3 regions of the Blautia producta genome follow, and region 2 is predicted to be linked to each of the others. Evidence: riboswitches for the same ligand, from Rfam matches in the RefSeq annotation. Region 2 holds a riboswitch; each other region holds the start of a gene.
What was found. Region 2 has a riboswitch for ZMP and ZTP ahead of BLCOC_RS07945 (IMP cyclohydrolase). Riboswitches for the same ligand answer to the same signal wherever they lie in the genome.
Positions count from the first base shown of each region.

Region 1 (10,512 bases), 1.1 Mb from region 2:
TACCTGTACAGAAGCAGGAGCCGGCAAAAGATATCCGCGTATTTACCAGATGGCAATGAAACTTTTAGATACAAAAAAAGAAGAGACTTTGGTGGTGGAAGATGCATATTTTGCGGCAGAAACCGCGAAAAAAGCCGGATTTTTATTGGCAGTCATACGTGATTTTTATTCGGAAAAAGACAGAGATAAACTGCTTAAACTGGCAGATATTTACCTTGAAAGTTGGGAAGATTGGGAGCGGAAAACATGAAAAAAGTATTGGCGATTGCCGGTTCGGACTGCAGCGGAGGTGCTGGGATACAGGCAGATATTAAAACAATAACTGTTCATAAAATGTATGCAATGAGTGTGATCACAGCGCTGACGGCGCAGAATACAACAGGTGTATATGGAATCCGGGAAGCAGACGCAGAATTTGTGGGAGATCAGATGGACTGTATCTTCACAGACATACGTCCTGACGCAGTAAAGATCGGTATGGTACCCAATGAAAAAATCATTCGGGTGATCGCTGAAAAACTGAGGAGATATCAGGCAGAAGATGTGGTTTTAGACCCGGTGATGATATCAACAAGCGGCAGCAGACTTATGTCCGAGGATGCAGCAGAGGCATTGAAAGAGGAGCTTTTCCCTCTGGCAGCAGTGGTGACACCAAATCTTATGGAAGCGGCTGCGCTCTGTGGATTTTCTGTCTCTGTCCGGCAGGAAATGGAAGGCGCAGCAGAAAAAATAGCAAAATACGGTTCCGGTGCGGTCCTTTTAAAAGGCGGGCATCTGGCAGAAGGAGCAGATGATCTCCTGTACGAGAAGGGAAAATATACCTGGTTTTCTTCAAAGAGGATAGAAAATCCTAACACACACGGAACAGGATGTACCCTGTCCTCAGCCATTGCCTGCAGTCTTGCCGCTGGATATTCTCTGGAAAGAGGAATCAGGAATGCTAAAAAGTATCTGACCGGTGCGCTGCAGGACGGACTTGATCTGGGGCATGGCAGAGGTCCCTTGAATCATATGTACAGATTACCACCTTTTGCCAATGGTTATCCGTTTCGGTAATATGTAATTATTTCTGAGGCCATACATAGCTGCTGTTCACAGAACTGTGCTTTTTTGAGGGCTGTGAACAGTACCAATGTATACTAAAAAGAACATAAAATTCCATTCCTTTTATTGACAATCCTTAAAAAAATGCTTTATACTACAAGTGTTATATGACTGACGGAAGTGGAATGAACCACAGGGAGTATAACATTGATTTAGCCGACCGTCTGGGCAGAAGCTGTCTGGAGAGGACCGGCTTTTTTTAATGAATCCGGTCACATTACAGGACAGTTTCCGACACAATTATTGTCTTAGAAGGAGGACTTGCAAAGATGAATAACTTCAAACAATGGGATGGATTTAAAGGTAGAATCTGGAAAGAAGAAGTCAACACACGTGACTTTATCCAGCATAACTATGTACCCTATGAAGGGGATCAGGAGTTCCTGGAAGGACCTACCGAAGCCACGGAAAAACTCTGGTCTGCACTTTCAAAACTGCAGAAAGAGGAGCGTGCGAAAGGCGGCGTTCTGGATATGGATACTGAAATTGTATCCTCACTGACTTCCCATGGGCCGGGCTACATCAGTGAAGAATTAAAAGACCTGGAAAAGGTGGTAGGATTACAGACCGATAAGCCGCTGAAGAGAGCATTTATGCCTTTTGGCGGTATCAAAATGGCAGAGGATTCCTGTACATCCAATGGCTACACACCTGCTCCGGAACTTCATAAAATCTTTACAGAATATCACAAAACGCACAATCAGGGTGTTTTCGATGCCTACACACCGGAGATGAAAAAAGCCCGTCATAACAAAATTATCACAGGACTTCCGGATACCTACGGCCGTGGCCGTATTGTGGGCGATTACAGGAGAGTGGCTCTCTACGGAATTGATTTCCTGATGGAAAAGAAAAAAGAAGATTACGATAACTGCGGCTGCGGTATCATGACAGATGAGATCATTCGTCAGAGAGAAGAGATCAGCATGCAGTACAGAGCTTTGGCCGATATGAAGAAGATGGCTGAGAGCTACGGATATGATATTTCCAAACCGGCTGTGGATGCCAAGGAAGCCGTTCAGTGGCTGTATTTTGGATACCTGGCTGCTATCAAGACACAGAATGGCGCTGCCATGAGTGTTGGCCGTGTGGGAACTTTCCTGGATATTTATATTCAGAGGGATCTGGAAAACGGCACTTTGACAGAAAAAGAGGCACAGGAGCTGGTTGACCACTTTATCATGAAACTGAGAATGGTCAAATTCGCCCGTGTACCTTCTTACAATCAGTTGTTCTCCGGAGACCCGGTATGGGCTACTGTGGAGGTGGCCGGTATGGGACAGGATGGCCGTTCCATGGTGACAAAGACAGACTACAGGATTCTCCACACACTAGAGAACATGGGACCGGCTCCGGAACCGAATCTGACTGTTCTTTACTCCTCAAGGCTGCCTGAGAACTTTAAGAAATATGCTGCGTATATCTCTGTTGAGACCAGCTCCATTCAGTATGAAAATGACGATGTGATGCGCCCTGTATGGGGAGATGACTATTCCATCTGCTGCTGTGTATCAGCTACCCAGACAGGAAAAGAGATGCAGTTCTTCGGAGCACGCGCAAACCTGGCAAAATGTCTCTTATACGCAGTCAACGGCGGTATGGATGAAAAATCAAGAGTGCAGGTGGGACCTGAGTATAAACCCATTACCTCCGAGTATCTGGAGTACGATGAGCTTGTCCGTAAATATGAGATCATGATGGACTGGCTGGCAGGACTGTATGTAAATACCCTTAATCTGATACAGTACATGCACGACAAATATTACTATGAGGCTGCGGAGATGGCACTGATAGACACAGATGTCCGCAGAACTTTCGCAACAGGAATCGCAGGATTTTCCCATGTGGTGGATTCCTTGTCTGCTGTAAAATATGCCAAAGTGAAGGTTATAAGGGATGAAGAAGGCATGGCAGTGGATTTTGAGACAGAAGGTGATTTCCCGCGTTATGGAAATGACGATGACAGAGCCGATGATATTGCAGTATGGCTGCTCCACACGTTCCTGGAAAAACTGAAAAGATATCCGACTTACCGCAATTCAGAGCCTACAACCTCAATCCTGACCATTACATCCAATGTGGTTTACGGAAAAGCGACAGGTGCGCTGCCGGACGGCAGAAAAGCAGGGGAACCTCTTTCACCGGGAGCAAACCCAAGCTACGGCGCAGAGAAAAACGGTCTTCTGGCTTCCCTGAACTCCGTTGCGAAGCTTCCGTATGAGTGGGCACTTGACGGAATCTCCAATACACAGACCATTAATCCCGGTGCCATCGGACATTCCGAGGAAGAGAGAATCAACAATCTGGTGCACATCCTGGATGGATATTTTGATCAGGGTGCACATCACTTAAATGTAAATGTATTCGGCATAGAAAAGCTGGTGGATGCCATGGAACATCCGGAAAAAGAAGAGTATGCAAACTTTACCATCCGTGTATCCGGTTATGCGGTAAAATTCATTGATCTGACACGCGAGCAGCAGTTGGATGTGATCGCTCGTTCTGCACATGAGCGCATATAGTTCCAGAAAAGGCTCCATCCATTCTATAGAAAGCTTCGGCTCTGTGGACGGACCCGGTGTCCGGTTTGTGATTTTTCTGCAGGGCTGCAGAATGCGCTGCCAGTTCTGCCACAACCCTGATACCTGGAGCACCAGCTCCATGGATATGATGTCAGCCGATGAGCTTTTAAGCCAGGCTCTGCGTTATAAGGCATACTGGGGAGACAAAGGAGGAATCACCGTCAGCGGCGGTGAGCCTCTGCTCCAGATGGATTTCTTACTGGAGCTGTTTACTAAGGCAAAGGAGAATGGAGTGCATACAGTTTTGGATACTTCGGGCAATCCATTTTCCAGACATGACCCGTTTTTTCATAAATTCAACCGCCTTATGGAAGTTACAGATCTGCTGCTCCTTGATATAAAGCAGATTGACAGTAAAAAACACAAAATTCTGACAGGATGCGGAAATGAAAACATTCTTGATATGGCCAAGTATCTGGCTGAAATCAGGAAGCCTGTATGGATCCGCCACGTTCTCGTACCGGAACGGAACGATTATGACGAAGACCTTATGAAACTGGATGCATTTGTTAAAGGCCTGGGCAATGTACAGCGCTTTGAGGTGCTGCCATATCACACACTGGGAATTTTCAAATGGCAGGATATGCGTATCCCGTATCCCCTGCAGGGAATCGAACCTCCCACAAAAGAGCGGGTGGAGAACGCGAACAGACTACTTCATACAAATGAATATACAGGTTATTTGAACGCATAGACTGTGCGGCAGCAGAAATACGAAAAACTTCTGCTGCCGTTTTGCGTTTTGGACAGTCAGTGCAAATATTGCAATCCGCCGTTGAGTTTATTGCGGTTTTGTGCTATCATTAGAAACTGGCGCAGAACTTTGCAGGCGTCGGTAATTTTAAGCAGAGAAAGTAATGGGTTCTGCTGCGGAAGGGAGTTGTGTTAATGATACTTGATGTGATTTCAGATGCTTTGCTGGATACGGCGAAGCTGATCCCTTTCCTGTTCCTGACCTATCTGGTCATGGAATATCTGGAACACAAGACAAAGAATAAATCAAAACAGATCATGCAGAAGTCAGGGCATTTAGGCCCTCTTATAGGCGGCGTTGCAGGTGCGTTTCCTCAGTGCGGGTTTTCTGCCGCTGCGGCAAGCCTCTATTCCGGCGGAGTTATATCCGCGGGTACCCTGTTGGCCATTTTTCTCTCCACCTCTGATGAGATGATTCCTATCTTTATCTCCGAATCTGTAGCTTTGGGAACAATTTTGCGGATCCTGGGACTGAAAATAGTGTTGGGAGCTGTCTCTGGTTTTGTCATAGATATATTATGGCGCTTCAGCAGCAGGAAGAGAAGAGAACGGGAGGAACACAGGCATATACACAGGGAACACCATGAGAAAGATATCCACGATCTGTGTGAATCCGAACATTGCCACTGTGAGAACGGGAGCATTATCAAATCTGCTTTTCTGCACACCCTGCAGATCACCGTTTTTATATTTTTAGTATCTCTGGCTATTGGATTCTGCGTGGAGCTGGTTGGAAGTGATAATATCGGATATTTTATCAGCAGCAAGCCCTTTATCGGAGTATTTTTGGCGGCATTGGTCGGCCTTATTCCAAACTGCGCGTCCTCCGTTGTTATAACTCAGCTCTATCTCACAGGCATTCTGGGAGCCGGGCAGATGATGGCGGGACTATTGGTAGGAGCCGGTGTGGGTATCCTGGTACTTTGCAGAACCAATAAGGGAATGAAAGAAAATCTGGGACTCATTGGGATTCTTTACGGAACAGGCGTGTTCTGGGGAATTCTGATAGAAGTGTTGGGAATTGTTCTTTGATAAAAAGAATCTGGTTTGCGGACAGTGGAAAGCTGGCATTTCTGTGTGAAATGCCAGCTTTTTTGTCAGTGACAAGGCTTCTGAGAAGATGACAGTGTTCGTTATATAATCTGTATTCGGTATGCAGCGGTCTGAGGCGGTATGCTGGCTGTCTGGAAGTCTGCATGGGTGATCCTGACCATCTGCCCGGGGCGGAGCGCACGCAGGGGGATAGGGTTTCCGAAACGGTTTAATATAACGGTGTCATCTGAAATTGTATATCGTATCTGGCTGTTGATATCATCCGGATTTCCTGTGATCAGGAATCTGTTTCGAGGGTCAACGGACGCGATCCTTCCATCTGTGGTGTTGTTCTGCGGGCGTGGATTTCTTTTGACAATAATGAGAAAAGCATTTGCCTGGGGAGGTATGCTCCTGGTCATTCGGGAAGAGAATACAGCATTTATCCACATGCCTTTTCTGAGCTGACATGCGTTGATGCGCCTGCCGAACATATTCAGAATAACTGTATTTCTGCCTGTATTCAGACGTAAGGTCTGTATAGAGGTGACTTGATCAGCATCGCGAACAGCATAAGAAATCAGAATATGTCCGACAGAATTGTCATAACAAAAAACTTCTTCCACCAGGGCATTGTCAATGCGCATGATATTACCCTGCTGAATGATCGTACCACGTGGGTCATTACTCATAATATGTGTACCTGAACATTATTTGTTGGTCTTATTATATGCGGACTTTTAAAAAATGCCAGTGTATCTTTGGGTTATTGGGGGGAATAAAGAAAAATTTTGGTTTAAAGAATTGTTTAAGTGTAAGATTTTATATAAACGATCTGTATAAATGATACGTTTGAGTTTAACTGTAAATTTAGGTTGAGCCAGCAAGGAATAATAAGATAAACCCCGCCGACTTAGCTGTAATGATTAATCATAGCTCTGACTAATTAATATACAGGTTCTCAATACCTGCTTCAACGGTTCAGTACCCTCACAGTTATAAGCAAAAATCCATGCAGAATTGCTTTTGACCATGGATTTTTGCCTGGCTGATGAGCGTTTTTACTTTTCACAGGGGAGCACAGTAAATGTACAGACCTGCGGAACAGTTATTTCCTGTCACCGAGGATTACAGGTATTAAGAAAATAGTGAAATGATTATTCTGGTTTAAGCTGCACACACATTAACGGCCTGCATACCGCGGTTTCCTCTTGTTAAATCATAAGTTACGCTCTGACCGTCTTCAAGAGATTTGTAGCCGTCACAACTGATTCCTGAGAAATGTACGAATACATCAGATCCGTCTTCTCCTGTGATAAATCCAAATCCTTTTTCTGAGTTAAACCATTTTACTGTACCTTTATTCATGAAAGATACCTCCTAATTTTTATATGCATTTTACAAAACAAAAAAAGCATATAGCAGTAAATCATTAATAAAAGAATGACTTACGGATATATGCGAAATCAAGGCTTTATCAAAACACTTCCTGTATCCTATCACATGAAATTCAGAATGTCAAGAAGAAATTGAAAATTTTTGTTGTGGTAAAATTTACAATAATAAAGTAAAATCGATTATAAGGGGAAATCGGCTATAAGGGATAATTTTAACAGGAGAGGGGAATGAGCTTGTAAAATAATGAAAAAATCGTTATACTACATACTTGCAGGAGCTCTAAAATGTGAGGGTTCTCACTGTGCAGCGATGTTCTTTTAGTTAGTGAACTGTTGCGAAGTGAAATATATGGATCACAAAAGAAATTTGCTCCGGAAAATTAAAAAATAGTATTTGATTTTGCGGTATCGAAAAATTTTTTAGAACAACAAAGACTTTTGATGCTTTGGTGCCCGAAGGGAGTCCGGATTTTCTAAGACGATATGGGCAGATATAAGGGAACATATACTCGACAAATCGGAATCTCATGGAGGTCAAATCATGCAATATGCAATAGAATTATATTATGATAAAGATACTGAAAAAAAATTATTTCAGTTATCCGAAGGGATTGCAGATAAGAAAATCAGCACAAAGTTTTTGGAGTGGAAGACAAGGCCGCATCTTACTTTGGCCTGTTTCAATGATGTAGATGAGTTATTATGTATAGAAAAAATAAAAAAATTTGCAGTTTGCTACGGAACTTTTGCAGTCCTTTTTCTCAGCGGCGGATTTTAGGTAAGGAATGGAAAAACTGTCCAACAATGAATAGCAGATTTATGATATTTGGAATGTTATGCAGTTAAAGGTTGATTTCAAGTGCCAAGGTATAATTCCCTTGCTATTTGAAAATCAAGCCGGTAAAGCTCTTATTTTCAATGCTTATTCTACTTCTACCCCGTAGTTGTGCCACAGCCTGGGAAGGCCATCATGCAGCGACTTTGTTCAATAGGCATTTATGGAGGACAATATATGGATAAGAAAGTATTAAAGAAAATTCTTTTTTTGTTAAGTATCCTTTTCACAATTTTAACTTTTTTGGGAACTGTATATGTATTGCTAAACAAAGGGCAGGTCAGTGCGGGATATGCAGTAGTTCCTATGCTTTGGGCTGTATTGTTCATAACAACCTATAACAAAGTAAAAAAGGATTTGAAAAGCGAGTAATAAACTAAGGGTGCCGGGCCGATTTAAGTATGCCTTATTTGTAAAAATGACAGGGCGGCTGCGTTTGTTTTTCAGGAGTTAAGATAATAGGAGCATTTATTTGTGGTTTAGGTTCGGATATTTTGAACTCCTGAAAGGAATCTAAAAAGAGGTTAGTAATAGCAATAAAAAAATAAAAGGAGTATGCAATTATGCCAGTATTTGATTTCAGCAACAGTTCAGATGAGAAAAAGAATAATGAATTTCAGTGCACGTACACCGTATTCCGTTCTAATGAGAACGCAGCCTCGCCGGAAAAACCCATCCTGCTTTTGGACAATCATAAGCGGACATGGAAACATCATTCCTGTGGTGTTTTTGCCAATCAGGACAAGCAGACGGCTTTTGAGTTTAAGGAAGAGGATGGGACATTTAGCGCGGATATTCTGCAGATAGATGCCCGTTTTGTCAGCCTTCTTCACTGGCTGGGCGAAAACCATATTAATGTGCGTCTGTCCGGCAAAAACAGGGAAGAGGGCTATGCAGTATACAAGATTCGGGAAACCGCTTTTGGAGGGGGAACGAAGCTGTCCGCCGAGGACGGTTTCCTTCAGTTTATGATAGAAAGACTTTTGTCAGGCAGTGCGCCTGCAGAGGAAAATGAGGACGAGGATCAGGATGAAGCCGGTGACAGCATGAAACTCACAAGTCTGCAGAGCATTACAGACTTTATGACCTGCGCGGGTAAAACAATGCCTGACAATATCCGCCTTTGGGCAAGAAGGAATCTGGCAGTTGCCCGTTCTCATGAGGTTTCTCCTGAAGAGAGGCGCCACGCCCAGCGCGCGCTTTCTATTATGATGAACATCCAATGGAAAAATAATTATTTTGAAGCCATTGACCCTCAGGAAGCACGCAGGATTCTGGATGAAGAACTTTACGGTATGGAACGGGTGAAACAGCGCATCATGGAAACTATCATACAGATCAACCGTACTCATACCCTTCCGGCATATGGCATTCTGTTGGTGGGGCCTGCCGGAACTGGAAAGTCTCAGATCGCATATGCGGTTGCCCGTATTTTAAAACTGCCATGGACAACATTGGATATGAGCTCCATCAATGATCCGGAACAGTTGACAGGCAGTTCCCGGATCTATGCCAATGCAAAACCGGGAATCATTATGGAAGCATTCTCAATGGCAGGAGAGTCCAATCTTGTATTTATCATCAATGAGCTGGACAAAGCGTCCGCAGGAAAAGGCAATGGAAATCCCGCAGATGTCCTTCTGACTCTCCTTGACAATCTGGGCTTTACAGATAACTATATTGAATGTATGGTTCCGACTGTGGGTGTGTATCCCATAGCTACAGCCAATGATAAAGATCAGATCAGCGCGCCCCTCATGTCAAGATTTGCCGTCATTGATATACCGGATTACACAGCAAAGGAAAAGAAAATCATATTTTCACGGTATGCTCTGCCTAAGGTCCTGAGGCGTATGGGTCTGCAGGAGAATGAATGTGTCATAACTTCGGAGGCCGTTGACGCAGTTGTGGAAAAATATGCGGACACAACCGGAATCCGTGATCTGGAGCAGGCAGCAGAACATATGGCAGCCAATGCGCTGTATCAGATAGAAGTAAATCGCGTGTCAGAAGTGGTTTTTGATGCGGAAATGGTAGAAAATCTGCTGGCATAAATATAAATATTTTAAGAATGTAAGGCATCATTTTAGAGTTCAAAATGATGCCTTACATTCTGTCTATTATCCCCAAACTGCCCTTAAGCACCTGTGCAGCCGGCAATATCTCTTGGTTGTAAAGAAAATGTAACTGTTTTGCAGATCTGCGCATTTGTTATGCGGACTGTAAGAAAATAGTACCCTTACAGTTACGAGCAGAAATCCATGCAAATCGTCGTTGGCGATGGGATTTTTGCCTGGCTGCTGAACGTTTTCTTACGGTCAGCGAGGGTATGAAGAAAAGTCTGTAAATAGGATTCTTCTATGATAAGACTTGGTGGAATGCTTAGAAATTAGGTATTCCACCTTTGTTTTATATATACCATCCAGAGGATGGCATGTCAATAGCAGGCGGCTTTTCCGCCTGTTTTAACCAAACTGTTTTTTATTCTGGAAGCCGTCCCTCATACATAATACTCAGTTCACCGTAGACCTGGCCCCAGTTCCGGATGGTGGTAGTCCACCTTTTTGTTGCTTCAAAAGTGGCTAGATACAGGGCTTTCAGCAGCGCTGTATCGCTCGGAAATACACTTCTCTGCTGGTTTAATTTCCGATACGTGGAATTCAGGGATTCTATGGCATTGGTCGTGTATATGACCTTCCGGACATCTGCTGAAAACTTGAAGATCGGAGAAATAGAATCCCAGTTATCCTTCCAGCGTTTCATGGAATTCGGATATTTTGGTGTCCATTTCTCTGTTACCCTCTCAAGG
Region 1 covers NZ_CP136422.1:2,885,864-2,896,375, forward strand. Annotated here, with positions in the region: gene BLCOC_RS12795 (HAD family hydrolase) at 1-250, shown strand, start outside; gene thiD (bifunctional hydroxymethylpyrimidine kinase/phosphomethylpyrimidine kinase) at 247-1,056, shown strand; ZMP/ZTP riboswitch at 1,202-1,281, shown strand; gene pflB (formate C-acetyltransferase) at 1,374-3,626, shown strand; gene pflA (pyruvate formate-lyase-activating protein) at 3,613-4,380, shown strand; gene BLCOC_RS12815 (putative manganese transporter) at 4,575-5,471, shown strand; gene BLCOC_RS12820 (hypothetical protein) at 5,573-6,163, opposite strand; gene BLCOC_RS12825 (cold-shock protein) at 6,639-6,839, opposite strand; gene BLCOC_RS12830 (hypothetical protein) at 7,410-7,646, shown strand; gene BLCOC_RS12835 (hypothetical protein) at 7,881-8,075, shown strand; gene BLCOC_RS12840 (AAA family ATPase) at 8,267-9,757, shown strand; gene BLCOC_RS12845 (IS256 family transposase) at 10,185-10,512, opposite strand, start outside.
Region 1: it holds a riboswitch for ZMP and ZTP, as region 2 does, so the genes downstream of both, pflB (formate C-acetyltransferase) here and BLCOC_RS07945 (IMP cyclohydrolase) in region 2, are expected to answer to the same signal.

Region 2 (10,512 bases):
TTCGGAGTATAATGAAGCTCACGCGCTGCTTCCTCAATTTTTTTTGCAAGTTCATCTCCCACAACATTACTCCCTGAAAAATATCGTGAAACAGTCGCCGGAGAAACCTGTGCTTTTTTCGCAACATCTCGTATTGTTGCTGCCATCTTATCAGTCCCCTCCCACTTTTTAGTCAATTTAAACTATTTTTTTAACTTATCAGCTGTTTTATGGTCAATTTAACAATAAATCTCATACTCAAAAAAGTCAACGCAGTTTCATGTGTTTCATATTTGTTTCATCGTTTTCCTGCTTTTCTCATAGAAACACTCCGCAGCTGCAGAAAATTTTACTTTCGCCATATGGCCGCTCCCTATATCATTACCATAATTTACCATTCCCCCATAAATGCAAAAAAGACAATCAAATGCTCTTACTCGAGCATTTGATCATCTTTTTTATCATAACATCTTTGCTCATCAGGCAGGAAGCCATATAAACAAAGATGTTATGAGTTATGAAATTTCTGCAGCGCTGCCATCTAAAAGCAGTCGACTTGAAACCGGCGTTTATTCATGGATCTTAATAACCGCCTTCACAATATCCGCCTTGTTATTCATAGAGAACTCCATAGCCTTATCCGCCTCATCCAGCGGGAATTCATCCGTCACGATTCCCTTCAGATTGATCTTGCCGTCCGCAACTGCCTGGATGGCCATAGGATAGATATGGCGATAACGGAACACCGTCTTGAATGTCAGTTCCTTGTCAAGAGCGATGCTCATAGGCAGAGTTACCTCTCCTGTTCTGCTGTATCCTACAAATACGATGGTGGAGCCTTTTCTGGCCATGAGAATTGCCTGTCTGGAGGTCACTTCTGCCCCTGCAGTCTCGATCACCAGATCTGTTCCTCTGCCGCCGGTCAGCTCTTTTACTTTGGCTACCACGTCCTCTTTCATGCCGTTGATAACACCTGTGGCACCCAGCTCCATAGCTTTTTCCAGACGTTTGTCCATCACGTCCACAACGTAAACTTCACTGACACCTCTGGCTTTTAATGCCATCATGGAAACCAGGCCGATACAGCCTGCGCCCATAACAACTGCCTTCTGTCCCAAATGTGCATCTCCCTGGATCGCGGCGTGGAATCCAACTGCCAGAGGCTCGATCAGAGCGCCCTCCAGAGTGCTTACATTGTCCGGCAGCTTGAAGCAGAGATTTGCCTCATGTGCCACGTACTCCTGGAACACACCGTCAACCGGCGGAGTCGCGAAGAACACCACATCCGGGCAGAGATTATACTTGCCTTCCTTGCAGAATTCACACTGTCCACAGGTCTTTCCCGGCTCCAGAGCCACGCGGTCTCCTACCTGCAGATGCTTAACATCCTTACCCACTTCCACTACAACACCGCCCGGTTCATGGCCCAGTACAAAAGGCGGTTTTACCACGTAATCTCCGATAGCTCCCGTCTCATAATAGTGCAGGTCAGAACCGCAGATTCCCACATAATCCAGCTTTACCAAAACCTCGTCATCCTTTGGCTGCGGGATGGGTCTTTCTTCAAAATCCATCTTCTGGATATCCGTCATTATTGCTACTTTCATCATGCCTTCCATCTCTTGTTTTCCTCCTCTTATGAATGTGCATTATGTGACTTCATTATAAGCCAGAAACACATATATCACAAGTGAAATTCATGTCTTTTTACTACAAAATTCTTTGAATTTTATATCTCATATTCGTCCTTGACTAAAAAAAGAGGCAGGGATAAAACCGGAAATCCCGGTCTTATCTCTGCCCCAAAGCGGAGGCGAAATAAATTAGTGATGGAACAGACGAATGCCTGTAAATGCCATCGCCATGTTGTACTTATTGCAGCACTCAATGACTGCATCATCGCGTACGGAACCACCCGGCTCTGCGATGTATTTTACGCCGCTCTTGTAAGCGCGCTCGATATTGTCTGAGAACGGGAAGAAGGCATCAGAGCCTAAGGTGACATCTGTCAGTTTGTCCAGCCATGCGCGTTTTTCCTCACGTGTGAACACTTCCGGTTTCTCTTTGAAAATTTTTTCCCATGCTCCGTCAGCCAGAACATCCATATATTCCTCACCGATGTAGACATCAATGGCATTGTCTCTGTCAGCGCGGCGGATACCGTCGATAAACGGCAGATCCAGTACCTTCGGGCACTGTCTCAGCCACCAGTTGTCAGCTTTCTGACCTGCCAGACGGGTACAGTGTACACGTGACTGCTGGCCTGCACCGATACCGATCGCCTGTCCGTCTTTTACGAAACAGACTGAGTTTGACTGTGTATATTTCAGTGTGATCAGAGAAATTTTTAAATCCATCAATGCGTTTGCCGGAATCTCTTTATTCTCTGTCACAACATTGGAAAGCAGTTCATCGTCAATAGAAAGCTCCTGTCTTCCCTGCTCAAATGTGATGCCGAATACCTCTTTATGCTCCAACGGAGCCGGCTGATAATCCGGATCGATCTTGATCACATTGTAGTTGCCGTTTTTCTTCTGTTTCAGGATTTCCAGTGCCTCATCTGTATATCCGGGAGCGATAACACCGTCGGAAACCTCTCTCTTGATCAGCATCGCTGTATCTTTATCACATACATCAGACAGGGAAATAAAATCACCGAAAGAAGACATTCTGTCAGCGCCCCTTGCCCTGGCATAGGCACATGCCAATGGTGATAATTCACCCATATCATCTACCCAGTAAATCTTTTTCAGTACATCTGACATGGGAAGTCCAACTGCAGCACCTGCCGGTGACACATGTTTAAAGGATGTGGCGGCCGGAAGTCCTGTGGCCTTTTTCAGCTCTTTCACAAGCTGCCAGCCATTAAAAGCATCCAGGAAATTAATATATCCCGGCTTGCCGCTCAGAACTTCAATAGGAAGCTCGCTGCCGTCAGCCACATAGATTCTGGAAGGTTTCTGGTTCGGATTACATCCGTACTTTAACGCTAATTCTTTCATTTTCCCATTCTCCTTTATGCTTTTCAATTATTTATTTTTATTTACGATCCTTGTCTCATACTTACCGGTTGCAATATCAATAAAACGGACAAACAGAGACACTTTGTTGTCTTCATTCAGGCTCTCCCAAACATTCTCAGCAAATGCATCAATATCATTGGGAATTCCCACCAGCTTTGGTTCTCCTTCAAAGCTTGGCAGCGGATTGCCGTCATGCATATAAGTGTGTATAAAATGTCCCTCCCCGGCTGCCGGGTTCTCATAAGTAAATGTATAACGGCAGCAGCTCTCGGGATTGCCGTTATTACTCTTCAAAATGGACATAGCATAATGGTATATGCCGGCTTCCACCTGCATAATACCAGAAATCCTTGGTGTGTAATTGGGGCCGTCCGGCTCAAATTCACGCGTTCTCAGGGACTGCTCAAAAGTGATGCCCTTTTCCATTCCTTCATAGACAGTATCTGTCTGGTCACCGTTGGTCACGATCGTCTTATTGCCGATCACACGCACCGGTGCATATATGATCAAACTGGGATCAGTCAGCTTAGACGGGTCAAATGCCTGGGTGCGGATACCCTCTCCCTCTTCCACGAACACACGGTTCCTGCTGTTCTCACTTCTGCCCATGATAAAATATGCAGTAACTGCCTTTGTTCCATCCTCAGACTTACCAATAACAATTCCCCTGCCAGGGTACGCATTTTCTCTCAATTCATTTTCAAGTGATAACATTTTCATGAATTCCTTCTCCTTCTCATTTTGACCATGATCATCAGCTGCCAATCCATCGGCAACTTTACCGTAATAAATGTAACGTAACTGTTCACTACCTTCGCAATTACAATAAAACAACAAAAAAAGCCCACACTCTGAACATACTTGCCCAGACGGTCGGCTTCCTACGCTTATACTCCCTGTGGTTCATTCCACTTCCGTCAGTCATATAAGCAATTTAAACATTATCATGTAATCTTTCTCTTGTCAACGCTTTTTTGACATTTTTCATCAAAAAATAAATTGCAAAAAAATCACCGGCTTATTCATACGGCCCTAGTAACGTCTCTTGAGTATTTTAAACTAAGCATCAGAACCGACGGCAGACTTCAGAAACAGCATAATAAATCAGCCCTCCAGGTGTCCGCCGCGGTGATCAGTCTGACACTACAAGATCACAGCACCGGCATAATCGGTGTTGTTCACCCTTCACATACCTGAAAAATGTAAAACTTCAAATAATAAGATTCCTCTGCCGCCCAAAGAATGGGATGATCTGCTGCCTGTGTCCGATATTCCACCTGCCGCAGTCTCTTGTGCACATTCCTGGCCGCCTGCCCAATGGTCTGAGTAAACATCTCATAGGACATAAAATGTGAGCAGGAACAAGTGGCCAAAAATCCTCCGTCCTTCACCAGCTTCATAGCCCGCAGATTGATCTCCCGATAGCCCTTCACTGCGTTCTTAACAGAATTCCGGGATTTGGTAAATGCCGGCGGATCAAGTATCACAACATCGAACTTCTCCCCCTCTTCTTCCAGTCTGGGAAGCAGTTCAAACACATCTTCACACACGAATTTCACAGTACCTGACAGGCCGTTCAGCTTGGCATTTTCCCTAGCCTGCTCCACCGCAAGCTGGGAAGCGTCCACGCCCAGCACACTCTTTGCTCCCGCGACCCCCGCGTTCAGCGCAAATGATCCTGTATGTGTAAAACAATCCAGTACCTTTGCATCCCTGCATAATTTCTGGATGGCCAGCCTGTTATATTTCTGGTCCAGGAAAAATCCGGTCTTCTGGCCGTCCTCCACATCTACCAGATATCTCACTCCATTTTCACAGATCTCCACCTTGGTATCGAAAGGCTCCCCAATAAACCCTTTAAAAGGCTCCATGCCTTCCTGCCTTCTCACCTTGGCATCGCTCCGCTCGTAAACACCGCGTATCATCACACCGTCCTGTGCCATCTCTTCCTTCAAAAGCTCCAGAATCTTCATTTTCATCCTGTCAATTCCAAGAGCCAGTGACTGCACGACTAAAACATCGGAAAATTTGTCCACAACAAGTCCCGGCAGAAAGTCTGCCTCACCGAAGATCACACGGCAGCTGCTGGTGTCCACTGTCTTTTTCCTGTACTCCCAGGCATCTCTGACCCGTTTTCTCAGAAACCCCTCATCAATCTCCTGCTCTGACTTTCTTGTCATCATACGGATCCTGATCTTGGAGTTGGTATTGATAAACCCTCTTCCCAGGGGATATCCGTCAAAATCGTGGACCATCACCATATCTCCGTTCTCAAAGCTTCCCAGGATACTGGCCACTTCATTGTCATATATCCAGGGGCCTCCAGCTTTCAGGGAACGGCCCTCTCCTTTTTTCAGTGTCGCAATTGCCAGACTCATGTGTCTTCCTCCATTTTTCTATTTTTTCTGTCCCAGCAAAATATAAGCGATTCCGCAGAACAGCCCTCCTACCGGGAATAATACCCAACTGATCTGCCAGGCATTCTGTAAAAAACTCCAGAGCAGATAAACCGCTGTTGTCACGATTATGATACAGGCAGACCATTTTGCTGCCAACGGCATATGGCTTTCCTCGTCCAGTATACGCTGCTGCTCCGGGGTCAGACGCTCACGGTACAGCGGATCATGCTCTTTGTTGTACTCCTCTATATTATACTTGCTTTTTTCCATGCCGGAGTGGACCAGAAGCATCACACCCGCGCTGATAAGCAGGAGCATTAAGAAGCTGTAGAAAGCAGATGCCTCCACTCCCGCAGGGGCGGGCAGGAACTTCTGCAGTTCATCCACTACTATGCTCATCAGAACGATTCCGATCCCCGCCGCTATCTTAATGGGAAAACTGCGGTCAAATGACTCCTTCTCCTCCTCTGTGTAAAAGGGCAGTATATAAGGATGTCTTTTTGTAAAATCACTGTGCCGGATTCCCGCCACTACAAAAGTCAAAACCGCCACAATGAGAAACGGGAACATGACAATATCCTGCAGCGCTTTCCAAAGTCCATTCATTCCTTCCAGGAGAGTGGAAAAAGCTCCTCCTAGAATCAGAATTCCCACACCGGCTGTGACAGCCTTTCCAAATCTTTTCATATGTTCTTCATATTGGGCGGAATCCTCCACAACTTCTGCCTGGGCGTCTTTGCGCAGCAGAGTGTCCATACTGCAGGAAAACATATCACAGAGCTGCATGATCTTTTCCATCTCCGGATAGGATGGCCTGCCTCCCATTTAGAAATCGTCTGTCTGGACACCTCCATCCTCTCCGCAAGCTGTTCCTGTGTGATTTCCTCCCGCTTCCTGTAATACTGTAAATTTTCTCCAAAGCTCATAATGATTTCCTCCATTTCTCATATCTGATCTTGGAATCATTATAGAATTGCATCCATGTAAACTCTACCAATTTCCTGTTGCTTTTGAGGAAATCCATGTAAACTTACGGTTGCACCCCGCTGTTTAAGCGGGTTTTCACATTTTTCCACTGGGGATAGAACGCATCCATATATCCATAAAAAATTTTGTTGTGTCCTCTCTCCAAAAGATGGACCAATTCATGGGTAACCACATATTCCAGACATTCCCTGGGGTATTCACCCAGCCAGACATTAAGCCATATCCTCTTTTTTTCCACATTGCAGGTTCCCCATCTTGTCTTCATATCCCGCAGACGCCACTCCTCTGCATGGACGCCGGTCTTCTGTTCACATTCCTGTATGACCTGGGGAAGGATTTTTTCCAGACGCTTTCTACACTCCTGCTTTTTCTCCTCACGCTCCCCGCCTTTATATAGCTCCCAGGGGGGCTGGCTCTGCCCCGTTCCCTGCCGCTTTTCTTCTATCCAATCCATTCTCTCCAGGATAAATCTTCTGATATCCCGCTCCGGCATTCTAAGAGGTGCGGATACCCGGACGCTTCCGTCCCCGCCCACACGCAGATACATGTTGCGGATCGCTTTTTTGGTCACCTGGATATCAAGGCCGTTCTCCGTCAGATAATACGTCTTTGTCATCTTTGTCCGTTTTCCGGAAGTCTTTACCACGCCAGGACCTCCGGTCCGTTCTCTGTCACCAGCACCATGATTTCCCACTGAGCAGAGGGCAGCCCGTCTTCTGTATAGACCGTCCAGCCGTCATCCTCGTCAATGAAGATTTCACTTGCCCCCATATTCACCATTGGCTCTATGGTAAACATCAGTCCCGGCGCCATCACCATTCCTGTTCCGGCTCTGCCAATATACCCCACCCAGGGATCTTCATGGAACTCCAGGCCAATACCGTGGCCTCCGATCTCCTTCACCACACTGTATCCGTTTTTCTGCGCATGCTCATGGACTGCCTGACTCATATCACCCAAAAATCCCCAGGGCTTTACCTGTTCCAGACCTTTCTCCACACATTCCTTTGTAACTTGCACAAGACGCTCTTTTTCCTGCCCCACGTCGCCGATGCAGAACATCCTGGAGGAATCAGAGTAATACCCGTTCAGGATCGTGGAAACATCCACATTGATAATATCTCCCTCCATGAGTACGATCTCCTCCGACGGAATGCCATGGCAGACCTGGTTATTGATGGATGTGCAGACACTGTTCGGGAACCCTTCATAATTGAGCGGTGCCGGCACTGCTCCTGCTTTTGTAGTGATATCATATACCCAGCGGTCAATTTCTGCTGTGCATATGCCCTCTTTGATATGTTCTGCAACGTAATCCAGTATGGCCACATTGATTTCCGCGCTTTTTTTGATCCCTGCGATCTGTTCCGCAGTCTTTATGATCCCGCGCTTTGGAACGATCCGTCCCTGAGCCTGCAGATGGTTCAGTTTATCATCAAACGGTCCATGGCATTTTTTATATTTTTTTCCGCTGCCGCACCAGCACGCGTCATTTCTTCCTAAATGATTCAATTGTTTTACTTCCTTTCCCGAAAAATCTCCCTCAATTTTTCTGTAACAGCCATAGCCAGCGCTCTGTGCCCCTCCGGATCCAGATGGACAGAATCCTCTAAACATGGCATTGTCACTTTGGCCGCATCCAAAAAGACACAGCCCTGCCGCGCAGCGGCCTCTCTGTAATAGCAGGCCAGCTCGCCTGACATCTTCACTGCCCGTTCACCGCCAAACATAGGTGCGCATCTGTGATGTACGATCTCTTCCCTGATCCTCAAAGGTGAGATCAGCAGGATCTCCGGTATGGTTTCCTGGTTTTCCCGAAAATACATCTTTATGGTTTTCACCAGGGTCTCTGCGCCTGCTGCCACATCAGCGGCAGTCAAGGAAAATCTCTGTTTCATATCATTGGTGCCCAGCATCAGCACCACCACATCCAAAGGGCTGTGGCTTTCCAGACAGGGAATCAGGTATTTCAGACCGTTTTTCATCCCTTCAACAGGATCATCCCAGACTGTTGTCCTTCCATTCTGCCCTTCCTCTATGATCCGTATCTGTTCCTCCTTCAGGGCCTCCTGTACCAGACTGGTCCAGCGCACGCCCCAAGGGAAGCGATTTCCGGTCACACCGTCATATCCATGGGTATTGGAATCCCCGTAGCATAATACATTCTTCATCTCTTATTTCTCCATTGCCTCATATTCTTCTCTTGTAATGCAAAAGAGATCATGCGGCATATCAATTCCATAGTAATGCTTTACAAAGGAACCTCTTATCTTCATGCCGTTTCTCTTTGCCACATTCCGGGATGCCGTATTGTTATCCCTGATAATGGAATAGACTTCCCCGGCATTTAAGATCTCAAAGGCGTAATCTCTGCAGGCCGCTGCCGCCTCCGCAGCATAGCCCTGATGCCAGAATTCTTTACAGAACAAATATCCGACCTCCAACACCTGTTCTCCTCTGCAGTCCTGCATCGTAAGACCGCACTGGCCGATAAATTCCCCTGTCTCTTTTAAGATAACTGCCCACAGGCCGAAACCATACTGCCTGTAACGGTCAAGCTGCCTCTCCAGCCACTCCTTTGCCTCTCGATCGGAAAATGCATGGGCATAGGCATACATAACTTCCGGATCCTGCAGCATTTTATTCAGGGAATCCTGATCTTCCCTGCGCATTTTTCTCAGCATAAGACGTTTTGTCTCAAGCACAGCCTTTTCCATCATCCTGTCTCCTTCTGATATGCGATCCTCTGTGTTCCGTCTTTCATATATACAATACCGCAGCGTATGAAACCGTTTTTCTCAAATACTCTCTGCATGGGTATATTATCCTGGTGTGTATCTCCCCGCATGTTGTCACACCGGGCCAGACACCACTGTACGCAAAAGGATGCCACGCCCTTTTTTCTTCCGGCAGAAGCTATTCTGTGCAGGAATCCGTAAGGCTTATCGTTCAGCCAGCACCCCTGCTCTATCCTTTGGTAATTGGGCTCTTCTCCCACATCAAACATGAAAACGCCTTCCATCCCGTCCAAAGACTCACAGATATATAAAACACCGCGGTTTACATCTGTCTCCACATCTTCCCGCGCCGGGTAGCCGTTTACCCACTGTCCGGGATTTCCGTTCTCAGCCATGAACCTTCTTGCCCGTTCATAAAGGGACAAGGCTTCTTCTATATCCTTTTCCTCAGCTCTGCGAATATATAATCCTGTTTTCATCTCCGTATACTCCTCCCCGGTACTGTGCTCTGCGGCTGTGATCCGCCTCTGTTGTATCTCCGCAAAAAGACTATGCACAGTATACCACGGTTTATTCTGTTTTTCCATATGACCCACAGGATTTATAAAGGATCCTATTGTACGAAACCAATATAATTATCTGATAACATAAGAATTTTCAATCATTTTTACAGTTATAAAAATAAATATTGATAAATTTTCATTTTACTTATTGACAAATCAATACCTGACTGCTATAATGAATTCATAAACAAAGAGAGAACAAAATAAAAACAGAAAGGACTGATACCACCGAAAACGTAAAGGAACATCCATTAATTTAAAAGAAAGGAAGGTACGGACCACCAAGAACTTAACGATTTAACCCATAATAAAACAAGGAAGGTAAAGTCCCATGGACACATCAGAATAGAAGAGTCATTCGGAATGTAAACTTCGGATGACTCTTTCCTATTGCGTAAATACGTTCTGTTTCTCTTCTATCACCAAAAAGAAACCCTTCAGGAATCCTCCCAAAGGGTTTTATCATGTCCTAAATCTCCATGTTTAATGTGCAAAAGGCGAAAGCTCCAGCCTGATAAAATATCCCTGGTCATGAGAGCATACCGGGCATTTTTTCGGCGCTTCTTTGCCCCAGTGGATATAACCGCATTTCAGACAGATCCACCCTGTCTCCACATCTGACACAAAAAGCTTCTTCTCCTCCAGATACTGAGCAAACTTTCCGAAGCGGTCTCCATGGAATTTTTCGATATCCGCTATCATATGAAAGGAATTGGCGATCTGCGTAAATCCTTCCTCTTTTGCCTTATCTCCGAAATTCTTATACACATCATCATGCTCTTCGTACTCATTGTGCTGTGCCATGCGCAGAAGCTTATCTATG
Region 2 covers NZ_CP136422.1:1,807,548-1,818,059, reverse strand. Annotated here, with positions in the region: gene BLCOC_RS07960 (LacI family DNA-binding transcriptional regulator) at 1-146, opposite strand, end outside; gene BLCOC_RS07955 (NAD(P)-dependent alcohol dehydrogenase) at 549-1,598, opposite strand; gene BLCOC_RS07950 (phosphoribosylaminoimidazolecarboxamide formyltransferase) at 1,803-2,981, opposite strand; gene BLCOC_RS07945 (IMP cyclohydrolase) at 3,009-3,722, opposite strand; ZMP/ZTP riboswitch at 3,859-3,937, opposite strand; gene BLCOC_RS07940 (class I SAM-dependent rRNA methyltransferase) at 4,181-5,380, opposite strand; gene BLCOC_RS07935 (hypothetical protein) at 5,399-6,226, opposite strand; partial or broken gene BLCOC_RS27740 (helix-turn-helix domain-containing protein) at 6,256-6,327, opposite strand; gene BLCOC_RS07925 (M48 family metallopeptidase) at 6,432-7,034, opposite strand; gene BLCOC_RS07920 (methionyl aminopeptidase) at 7,028-7,900, opposite strand; gene BLCOC_RS07915 (SGNH/GDSL hydrolase family protein) at 7,906-8,559, opposite strand; gene BLCOC_RS07910 (GNAT family N-acetyltransferase) at 8,563-9,105, opposite strand; gene BLCOC_RS07905 (GNAT family N-acetyltransferase) at 9,105-9,605, opposite strand; gene rbr (rubrerythrin) at 10,173-10,512, opposite strand, start outside.

Region 3 (10,512 bases), 2.7 Mb from region 2:
CGGCTGCTCCCGTCTTCATTGCGGAAATCAGGATGGGCGTAGTCCACTCCCGAATCCACACAGCCCACAAGCACACCTGAGCCGAAAAGCGGCTGTCCAAGAGGCGAAAAACCGCTCTGTACCGGATTGATACAGGAGGCGGCCCGTCCCTGCTCCACTGTAAAAAACAGCCTTTTGGGCTTCTCGACGAACTCTATCTGAGGATACTCCGTAAGGCTTTGGATACGTCTTTCCGGTACAGAGAGGATGGCAAAACCACCCAGCAGCTCCACTGCCCGGATCTCCGGATCCAGTGCCCCCTGCAGGCTCCCGGAATATTTAACAATTAAATCCCATCTTCTCTCCTCCGGCTCAAAGCCCACATCTAAAACCAATGATTTTTCCCGTTCCTGCGGCGTAGCATCCAGTGCCAGGTTTAACAGATTTTCCAGCTTCTGATCCTGCATAACGACTCCCTGTTTTTTGCTGTATCTCTTCATTATATGCAAAAAAAGCAGTCAAAATCTGCTCTTTTAAACAGATATTGACTGCTTTTAAGTATCCTTCCAAACAGATATCCGCTGCCTGGATCAATTTAACCCTGCAGTGATTTTGATTTGGTCATAATATGATACGGGCCTGCCACGAAGAACACACCGCCTATCATGTTTCCAATCGTGACAAACAGCAGGTTGTAGAAGTATCCTCCTATGCTGACTGCCGCGTCACCTGCATTTAAAAGTCCCACTGCCAGAATACTCATATTGGCAATACTGTGCTCAAATCCACAGATCATGAACACAAAAATACACCAGAATACCATGATGAGCTTTCCTGACTCGGACTTCATCTTTAATGCGCACCATACAGCCAGACATACCAGGACATTACAGAAAATCCCTCTTACCAGAAGCTGTACAGGTGTCAGAGACATCTTTGTGGCGGCTATCTGTGCGAAATAAGCTCCTATATCGCCTTTCGGAACTCCGGTAAGCTGGAATCCGATAACTCCCAGCAGAGAGCCAAGAATATTTCCGATATAACATAAAACCCATGCTTTGACTGTCTTGCCCCAAGGCACACATCCACTGAAGGAAGCACTTGCAAGAACCATATTGTTGCCTGTGAACAGCTCGGCACCCGCCATAATGACAAGGCTCAGGGCTGCCGCAAAGGCAAAAGCCTGCACTGCTTTCAGCATTGGGGACCCCGCTGCGTTCAGAGGTGTTCCCAGCGTAAATGTTACAAAACTTCCAAAAGCAATGAAAAGCCCTGCCGTGATGGAGGATACCATAAATCCAAAGGTATTGTTCTCCATGAAGTTTATCTTGCCTTTTGCCGCATTACAGACTGCACTGAATTCATCAAAATACATACTTTTTCCCCCGCTTCTATAGCTAAATTATGTATACAAAATTCAGGTACGGCAAAGCCGTACCTGAACTTCTCTATATTCAGTTTTCAAAATGGATTTTTTAGAACAGACCGGAAATCTTTCCTGTCTCGTCAACATCGATCCTCTCTGCAGCCGGAACTTTAGGCAGACCTGGCATGGTCATGATTTCTCCGGTAAGAGCAACAATGAAACCTGCACCTGCGGAAATCTTCAGGTTACGAACGGTTACTTCAAAGTCTTTCGGTGCACCCAGTTTTGTCTGATCATCGGTCAGACTGTACTGTGTCTTAGCCACACAGATTGGGCAGTTTCCATATCCAAGAGCTTCCAGCTGAGCAGCCTGTTTCTGAGCGTTTGCTGTAAGAACAGCCTTCTTGCCGCCGTAGATCTTCTGAACGATCTGGTTTAACTTATCCTCAATGCTTCCTTCCAGTTCATAGGAGAATGTAAAGTCATTGGGTTCTTCCACAAGACGTATAACTTCCTTAGCCAGTGCAGCACCGCCTTCGCCGCCTTTTGCCCAAACCTCGGAAAGTGCAACATTTACGCCCAGTTCTTTACATTTAGCTTCTACCAGGTCAAGCTCTGCCTTGGTATCTGTCGGGAATGCGTTGATAGCAACAACACACGGAAGCTTGTATACATTTGTGATATTGCTTACATGTTTCAGTAAGTTCGGGAGACCTTTCTCCAGAGCTTCCAGGTTCTCGTTATTTAAATCTGCTTTCGGTACGCCGCCGTTGTATTTCAGGGCACGTACAGTAGCTACGATAACAACTGCGCTCGGTGTCAGGCCTGCCATACGACACTTGATATCCAGGAATTTCTCTGCACCTAAGTCAGCACCGAATCCTGCTTCTGTGATAGCGTAATCGCCTAATTTCAGCGCCATCTTAGTAGCGATCACAGAGTTACATCCATGAGCGATATTAGCGAATGGTCCACCGTGTACGATTGCAGGTACATGCTCCAGAGTCTGAACCAGGTTTGGTTTCAGTGCATCTTTCAGCAGTGCACACATAGCGCCTTCTGCATGTAAGTCATGTGCTGTGATCGGTTTCTGCTCGGAAACCTTGCCATATGTATAACCAACGATGATTCTTCCCAGTCTCTCCTTCAGGTCTGTAATGTCTTTTGCCAGACACAGAACAGCCATGATTTCAGAAGCAACTGTGATATCGTATCCGTCTTCTCTCGGACAGCCGTTTGTCTTTCCGCCCAGACCATCAACTACGAAACGAAGCTGGCGGTCATTCATGTCCACACATCTTCTCCAGGTAATTTTTCTTGGGTCAATATTCAGGTCGTTGCCCTGATAAATATGATTATCCAGCATTGCTGCCAGCAGGTTATTTGCTGCGCCGATCGCGTGGAAGTCACCTGTAAAATGCAGGTTGATGTCTTCCATGGGAACTACCTGTGCATAACCGCCGCCTGCTGCGCCGCCCTTTACACCGAATACCGGTCCCAGGGATGGCTCACGGAGCGCTACCATTACATTTTTTCCTAATTTCTGAAGGCCATCAGCCAGACCTACGGTTGTGGTGGTCTTTCCTTCTCCGGCAGGAGTCGGGTTGATTGCTGTAACCAGAACCAGTTTTCCATTTGGCTTATCAGATTCTTTTAACAGATTGTAGTCAATTTTAGCTTTGTACTTACCGTACTGCTCCAGATATTTGTCATCAATACCTGCTTTTTCTGCAATCTTTGTAATTGGCTCCATTGTGCACTCCTGTGCGATTTCGATGTCTGATTTGAATCCCATGTTAATACCCTCCTTTTCATGGCAATAGTTTTGTTTCTGCATGTATACTGCCACTGTCTATGTATGAACCCTTTGAAAAAAAAGGGCAACATTTGTCAATTACACAATTACAAACGTTGCCCAGACGGTCGGCTCTCACTTACATTTTGACTTCACTGTGGTGCTCCACATTGTAATCCGTCAGAAATCAAAACTATTATTTTGTTATGTCTATAATTTATCACAAATTCCGATTACTGTCAATGCTGTATCATATTAAAAATTCACAACAATATTTCGACAATTTTACTCTATTTTCCGGCGATAAATGATAATACTTCTTCTTTTTTGGGCATAACACGGAGTGCGCCCTTCTTTGTAGTAATAAGAGAGGAGGCACCGTTGGAGAATTCCAGCATTTCATAGAGCTGTTCCTCTGAAAGGCCTTCAATTCCGTGCTCCAGCACATAATTCAGCGCACATGCGCCAAAGGTATCACCTGCTCCTGTAGTCTCGATGGTATTTTCCTGTAAGAACGGCGCATGGAACACTTCTCTGCCCTCGTGGAAGGCAATGCTTCCCTCTTTTCCCATGGTCACGTTCATGAGCTTCAGATCAGGATACTGGGACAGCAGTATATGGGCGCCTTCCTTCACATCCTTTGTGCCGGTCATGAATTCCAGCTCTTCCTCAGAGATTTTCAGCAGATCACATTTTGACAGACCATATGTGATCTGTTCTTTTGCCAGTTCCATGCTGCTCCACAGAGGCGGGCGCAGATTCGGGTCAAAGGAGATCAGAAGCCCTGCTTCTCTTGCAATATCAATAGCTTTGGCAGTTGCTCTGCGCACACCCTCGTGGGTCATGGACAGGGTGCCAAAATGGAATGCCTTTGCTGATCTTATGTATTCTTCGTCGATCTGGTCTACACTCAGCATCATATCCGCACCGGGATTTCTGTAAAACGCGAAGTCCCTGTCCCCATCCTCAAAGGTATGGACAAAGGCCAGCGTTGTATGGACTTCCTGGTCTTCATACAGATGGCTGGTGTCAATCCCCAGACTGTTCAGTGTGTTTCTCAGGGATGTACCAAACTGGTCCTTACCCACAACACCCAGAAAAGACGTCTTTTTCCCAAGGTTGTTCAGCATGGCCAGCACATTACAAGGGGCGCCGCCCGGATTTGCCTCAAAGATAGGGTTTCCCTGTCCGCTCACTCCGTTCTCTGTAAAATCGATCAAAAGCTCGCCCAGGGCGATAACATCAAAATTCTTGTTCATTTATATTCTCCTTGTCCGTTTTATTCTACTGTGAATTATATTCGTTTTGCCTGCTTTACGCAAGTACCGCGGCATAATTATTCATAAAAAATACATTAGATATAGAATTATTCGTGATCTTATGGCCGGTATTCTTAATGAATCGAAAGGTTTTCTTTAGAATTTCTTATAAATTGAGCCTGCAATTTCTTTTAAATTATATGGTGTAATGAGAACGTAAGAATAATGTCGAAATTGAGGTGATTTCCATGAATATATTAAACCAAATATCCGAGTATGCCTCCATCTGCCCGGAAAGAACAGCCATCTGCTGTGACGGCCTGTCTGTTACTTACGGGGAGCTGGAGTTATATTCCGGGCGTCTGGCCCGTTATCTTGGGCAGCAGTGCGGGCAGGACCACTCCCCCATAGCTGTATACGGTCATAAGCACCCCCTGATGCTTGTATCTTTTCTGGCATGTGTCAAATCAGGCAGGGCATACTGCCCCATTGACACCTCTGTGCCGGATTCCCGGGTGGAAATGATCTTAGACGCCCTTGACTCACCAATCCTTTTGACCCTCTCTCCTCTGCACGGAGACTGTAAAAATAAACGTCCCCTTTCCCTCCAGGAAATTGACAGGATCATACATACCGATTTTCCCTCTATGGACATCCGCATGGAAGAAACCAGGCCAGAGCCTATTTTAGGGGAGGATATTTTTTACATCATATTTACTTCGGGAAGCACCGGCACCCCAAAAGGAGTCACGATCACGGAACAAAATCTGAGCAATTTCCTGGATTGGTCCATTACTCTGGGGACACCCACCAACGCCAAAAAGGGGAAGGTATTTCTGAATCAGGCTCCTTTTTCTTTTGATCTGTCCGTCCTGGATCTGTATACATGTCTGGCTGTGGGCGGAACGCTTTGGTGCCTGACAAATGATGTGCAGAAGGATTACCGGAAACTGCTGGATTCCCTGAAAAGATCCGGGGCCTCCATTATGGTTTCCACACCGTCCTTTGCAGACATGTGCCTGTCAGACCCCGGATTTACACAGACGTCCCTGCCGGAACTGGGCCTGTTCCTGTTCTGCGGAGAAACCCTGACAAACCGGACAGCCGTTAAGCTTATGGAGCGTTTTCCCTCTGCCAGGATCATGAACACCTATGGTCCCACCGAATCCACAGTGGCTGTCACCCAGGTAGAGATAACGCCTAAACTGGCTGCCTGTACTTCCCCTCTGCCTGTAGGCAGGCCAAAGCCTGGCACTGCGTTGCAGATCTGCAGTCCTTCGGGCAGCATACTCCCCGAAGGCGAAAAGGGTGAGATCATTATCCTGGGGGACACGGTAAGTCCCGGTTACTATCAGAACCCTTCACAGACACAAAAGCATTTTTTCACATATACAGAGGAGAAAACTGCGGTACAGGGCTACCGCACAGGTGATAAAGGGTATATGAAAGACGGGATGCTCTATTACTGCGGACGCATAGATCTGCAGATTAAGCTGCACGGATACAGAATTGAGCTGGAGGATATTGAAAATAATCTTATCCGCCTTCCACAGATAGAAAAAGCAGCGGTACTCCCCAATATGAGAGACGGGCGTATCAAAAGCATCAGTGCCTATCTGGTCTGCCCCGGCATGACGGCGCCGGAACGCACTTACGCGGAATCCCTAAAAGAGAAACTGCGCGCATTCCTTCCGGAATACATGATACCTAAAAAACTCATATTCATGGACAGACTTCCCATGACCGGAAATGGCAAGGTTGACAGAAAAGCCCTGGGGAGCACAGTTCTTTGAGTTTTTATGAAGGGCTTTCCTTTTTTATCTGTCTCTTTCTCTTCCTGATCCCCGCCGTCATTCTGGGCATCATGGAAAAAAGAATGGGGCATTATACCCTGGCAGTCTCCCTGGTCTTCATTGTCCTGGTCTTCGGCCACAGCCCCCGGCAGTTCCTCTATCTCCTCTTATTTTACGGATGGTCCTACCTGGTTGTGCGGGGATACGCTGCTGTCCGGGGCAAATACGGAAGAAACGAAAAACAGTATTACCTGTTCCTGGCTGCCATGCTGCTGCCTCTTATATTATGTAAATTATCGCCCTTATTTCACATGAACATTTTTGGATTTACCGGCATTTCCTATATGAGTTTCCGCAGCATTCAGATGGTCATAGAGATTTACGACGGGATCATTGAAGAGGTTCCCCTTCTGGAATTTTCGGGATTTCTTCTTTTCTTTCCCTCCATCAGCTCCGGGCCTATTGACAGAAGCCGCCGCTTTCATGATGACTGGGAGCGCATCATACCAAGAGCCAATTACCTGGAAATGCTGGCAGAAGGAATTTTCAAACTTCTTCTGGGCCTGGTCTACAAGCTGGCGTTGGGCACCCAGCTCTACACACTGCTCACCATATGTGAACAGTCCATGGGCCAGCGCGGTGCCCCCTGGTACTTTGCCGCCGGATATGCCTGGCTGTACGGCTTCTATTTGTTCTTTGATTTTGCAGGATATTCCCTTATGGCTGTGGGAACCGCTTATATCCTGGGTGTAAGACTTCCCGACAACTTCCGTGCTCCATTCAGAAGTCTGGACATAAAAGAGTTCTGGGACCGCTGGCACATAACCCTGTCCCACTGGTTCCGTGATTTCCTCTTCACCCGTTTCATTATGAAATGTACAAAGAAGAAATGGTTTTCCAGCCGCCTGAACAGGGCCTGCGCCGGATTCATTGTGAATATGGGTGTTATGGGTCTATGGCACGGTGTCACCCCTTCCTACATACTCTACGGACTCTATCACGGCATCCTGCTTTCAGTCACAGAGGTATACCAGAAAAAATCAGCCTTCTACAAAAAACACAAAAACCAGAAACTATACAAGGCGGCCTCCTGGCTGCTTACCATAAACCTGGTGATATTGGGCTTCTTTATCTTCTCCGGAAAATTCCTGGAGCTGTTAGCTGCCTGATCTCACATATTATTCTATTGCCTCATTATTATATTAGGAGAAAACAAAATGGAAGAAAAAATTTTAGATTTATTAGCAGATATCTGTGAAGATGACATTGTGAAAGAGGATATAAAGACCGAACTTTTCCAGTCCGGACTTCTGGACTCCCTGGGATTTGCCGAGTTCCTGGCCGGCCTTGAGGAAGAGTGCGGGATTGTCATTGCGCCCTCAGAAGTCACCAGAGAAGAAATGGACACACCTGAAAAAATCCTGACCCTTGTAAGGTCTAAAGTCTGATCCAAGATCCCCTCCAGGAAAGGAAGGCACAGGAAACATGAAAAGACTGACTGCATTTTTCACGGCTTTTGTATTGTTCCTTGTCACTGCCGCAGGTATTCATCTGTCTGTACGTGACAAGAAAATCCCGGACTCCCACGCGTTTTCCACCTGGGCCAACGAGACAAAAACACGTTCCCGTGAAACCATAAAACAAAACCTGAATTCGGACAGCCTTCTGGTATTTGGCTCCTCTGAATTCATGCACGGCCAGGACACGCCTTATCATCCATCCGCTATGTTCGCGGACAGCGATTTTGAGCCTATGCTCATTGGTGCCGGCTATTACCAGTCCCTGAGCCATGCCATCGCTCTTAGCGCTGTAGGAGAGGGCCAGAAAAAAGCCGTTCTTTTCCTCTCACCCCAGTGGTTCAGGAAACCCGGTGTCCTGCCACAGGCCTTTGCATCCCGTTTCTCAGAAAATGACTATATGGGCATGCTGCAGAACGAAAACCTTTCAAAAGAGACAAAGCAATACATCATAGACCGCACACACGCTCTCCTGAAAGACGACCCCAAAACCCGGAATCGTTTAAGCAGATATGAGCGCGTATGGGATACCAAAACCGCCACCACAGAGGATACCCTCCTTGCCAACGCATGGCAGGGCTTTCTGAACGAAAAAGAAAGAATAACCGTACCTCTTCTCTTTGACCTCACAGCAAAAAAGACAAACCGTACTGCCGGCAATATATCCATAAACTGGACCAAGTGGTTAGCCAAAGCTGAAAAAGACGGTTCCCGTTATCAGGAAAACCAATTCTATATAGATGAGAAAAACTATAAAAAACTCAAGCCACGCCTTTCCAAAAAGAAAGACAGCAATAAAAAAGCCATCCACGGCTACGGTTCCTCACCAGAGTATGATGATCTCCGCTGTTTCCTGGACGTATGCCGGGATATGGACATCAAGCCTCTACTGGTCATCCTGCCTGTGAACGGCTACTACTACGACTACACCGGATTCCCTCAGACTGCCAGAGAAACCTACTACTCCAACATCCGAAACCTGGCTGACGCCTATAATGCCCAGCTTGCCGATTTCTCTGCCGACGAATATACAAAATACTTCTTTGAAGACCAAGTCCACATTGGACGGAAAGGATGGGTGCTGATCAATGAAAGTCTTTACAACTTTTATAAAGAACCTTAAAAATAACGCCAAAGCGCGCTTCCTTCTCCAGGTGCTCACTTTTTACGCGCTCCTTATGCTCCTCTATCTCTATTTTATGACTGCCAACCTCTCCTCAGCACCGCCCTTTCTCTACTCACAATTTTAAGAAGCCGCCATGCGGCTTCTTGTCCGTACAGCACGTTACTCCCTCTTGATCATCCGATACCCGATACCGATATGGGTCTGGATATACTTAGGCTCTGAAGGCTCTTCCTCGATCTTCTTCCTGAGTGTGGCCATAAACACACGCAGGGAAGGCACATCACTCTGCATCACATTTCCCCAAACCTCATTTAATATGAAATTATGGGTCAGAACCCTCCCCACGTTTTTCGCCAGAAGGCACAGCAGTTTATACTCAATAGGCGTCAGATGGATCTCCTGATCCCTGATAAATACACACCCGGAGGCATAGTCAATTTTCAGATCACCATTTACGAAGACCGCGTTATCCTCCACACCTCCGCTGCTCTGATACATGGCCCTGCGAAGGCTGGCACGCAGCCTTGCCAGCAGTTCCTCCACACTGAAAGGCTTTGTCAGATAATCATCTGCGCCTGCATCCAGCGCATTCACCTTATCCGCATCCTCGCTTCTGGCACTTACCACTATAATAGGTACATTTGACCAGGATCTTATCTTTTTTATCAGCTCCACACCGTCCATATCCGGCAGCCCCAAATCCAATATGATCACATCCGGTCTCTGGGAAACAGCTTCCATCAAAGCCTGCGCCCCATTCTTAGCCATATGGTATCGGTATTCCTGTATATCCAGTGTGGTCCCCATCAGATTTCTGACGGCTTTGTCATCCTCCACGATAAGTATCAATGGTTTATTCATGTATCACTACCTCCTCTGCCGGCAATGAGAAATAGAAAATACTTCCCCGGGGAACATTATCCCTTACCCCGATCTCACCGCCGTGTGCATTTATAATAGACTTACAGAGGGCAAGGCCAAGGCCAAGGCCGCGCCTGCCGTCCCCTTTCTGGTTCTCCGCTGTATAGAACATCTGAAACAGCTTCTCTTTATCCTCATCCGCCACACCGTTTCCGTTGTCGGAGATTTCCGTCCATACAAATCCTTCCTTCTGAAATACATGGACTTTGATCTCTGAACCGGACGGTGTATATTTGATTGCATTATCTATGATATTGATAAATACCTGTACGATCAGCCTGGTATCCATCTTTGCCATGAGAAATTCATCCTCCTGCTTCACCGTGATCCTGTGTTCTCCGCTCTTCCTGTCCAGATGGTGCAGCGCTTCGTTCAGCACATCATCCAAAAGCTCTGTCTGCCGTTTCAGGTTCATGGCACCGTTCTCTATCCTTGTGACAGAGAGCAGATTCTCTACCAGGTTGATCAGCCAGATCGCATCATCATAAATATCCCCGTAAATTTTGTGTCTCTGGGCCTCCTCCATCTGTGCTCCGCCATTTAACAGCACACTGGCATTTCCTGAAATGCCGGTCAGCGGAGTGCGCAGATCATGGGATATGGCGCGCAGAAGGTTGGCTCTCAGCCGCTCCTGTCTGGCATTCATCTCCACCTCTTTTTTCTCCTCGTCCAGTTTCTGCTTTTCAAGTGCCAGGGCACATTCATTCAGCATGGCCAGAAGCAGACTTCTCTCAAAGGCGGTAAGTTCATCGGCTC
Region 3 covers NZ_CP136422.1:5,171,789-5,182,300, forward strand. Annotated here, with positions in the region: gene BLCOC_RS23295 (S8 family peptidase) at 1-446, opposite strand, end outside; gene BLCOC_RS23300 (formate/nitrite transporter family protein) at 575-1,354, opposite strand; gene BLCOC_RS23305 (formate--tetrahydrofolate ligase) at 1,455-3,140, opposite strand; ZMP/ZTP riboswitch at 3,252-3,338, opposite strand; gene BLCOC_RS23310 (carbohydrate kinase family protein) at 3,431-4,399, opposite strand; gene dltA (D-alanine--poly(phosphoribitol) ligase subunit DltA) at 4,648-6,192, shown strand; gene dltB (D-alanyl-lipoteichoic acid biosynthesis protein DltB) at 6,189-7,361, shown strand; gene dltC (D-alanine--poly(phosphoribitol) ligase subunit DltC) at 7,410-7,640, shown strand; gene dltD (D-alanyl-lipoteichoic acid biosynthesis protein DltD) at 7,678-8,832, shown strand; gene BLCOC_RS23335 (response regulator) at 8,995-9,696, opposite strand; gene BLCOC_RS23340 (sensor histidine kinase) at 9,689-10,512, opposite strand, start outside.
Region 3: it holds a riboswitch for ZMP and ZTP, as region 2 does, so the genes downstream of both, BLCOC_RS23305 (formate--tetrahydrofolate ligase) here and BLCOC_RS07945 (IMP cyclohydrolase) in region 2, are expected to answer to the same signal.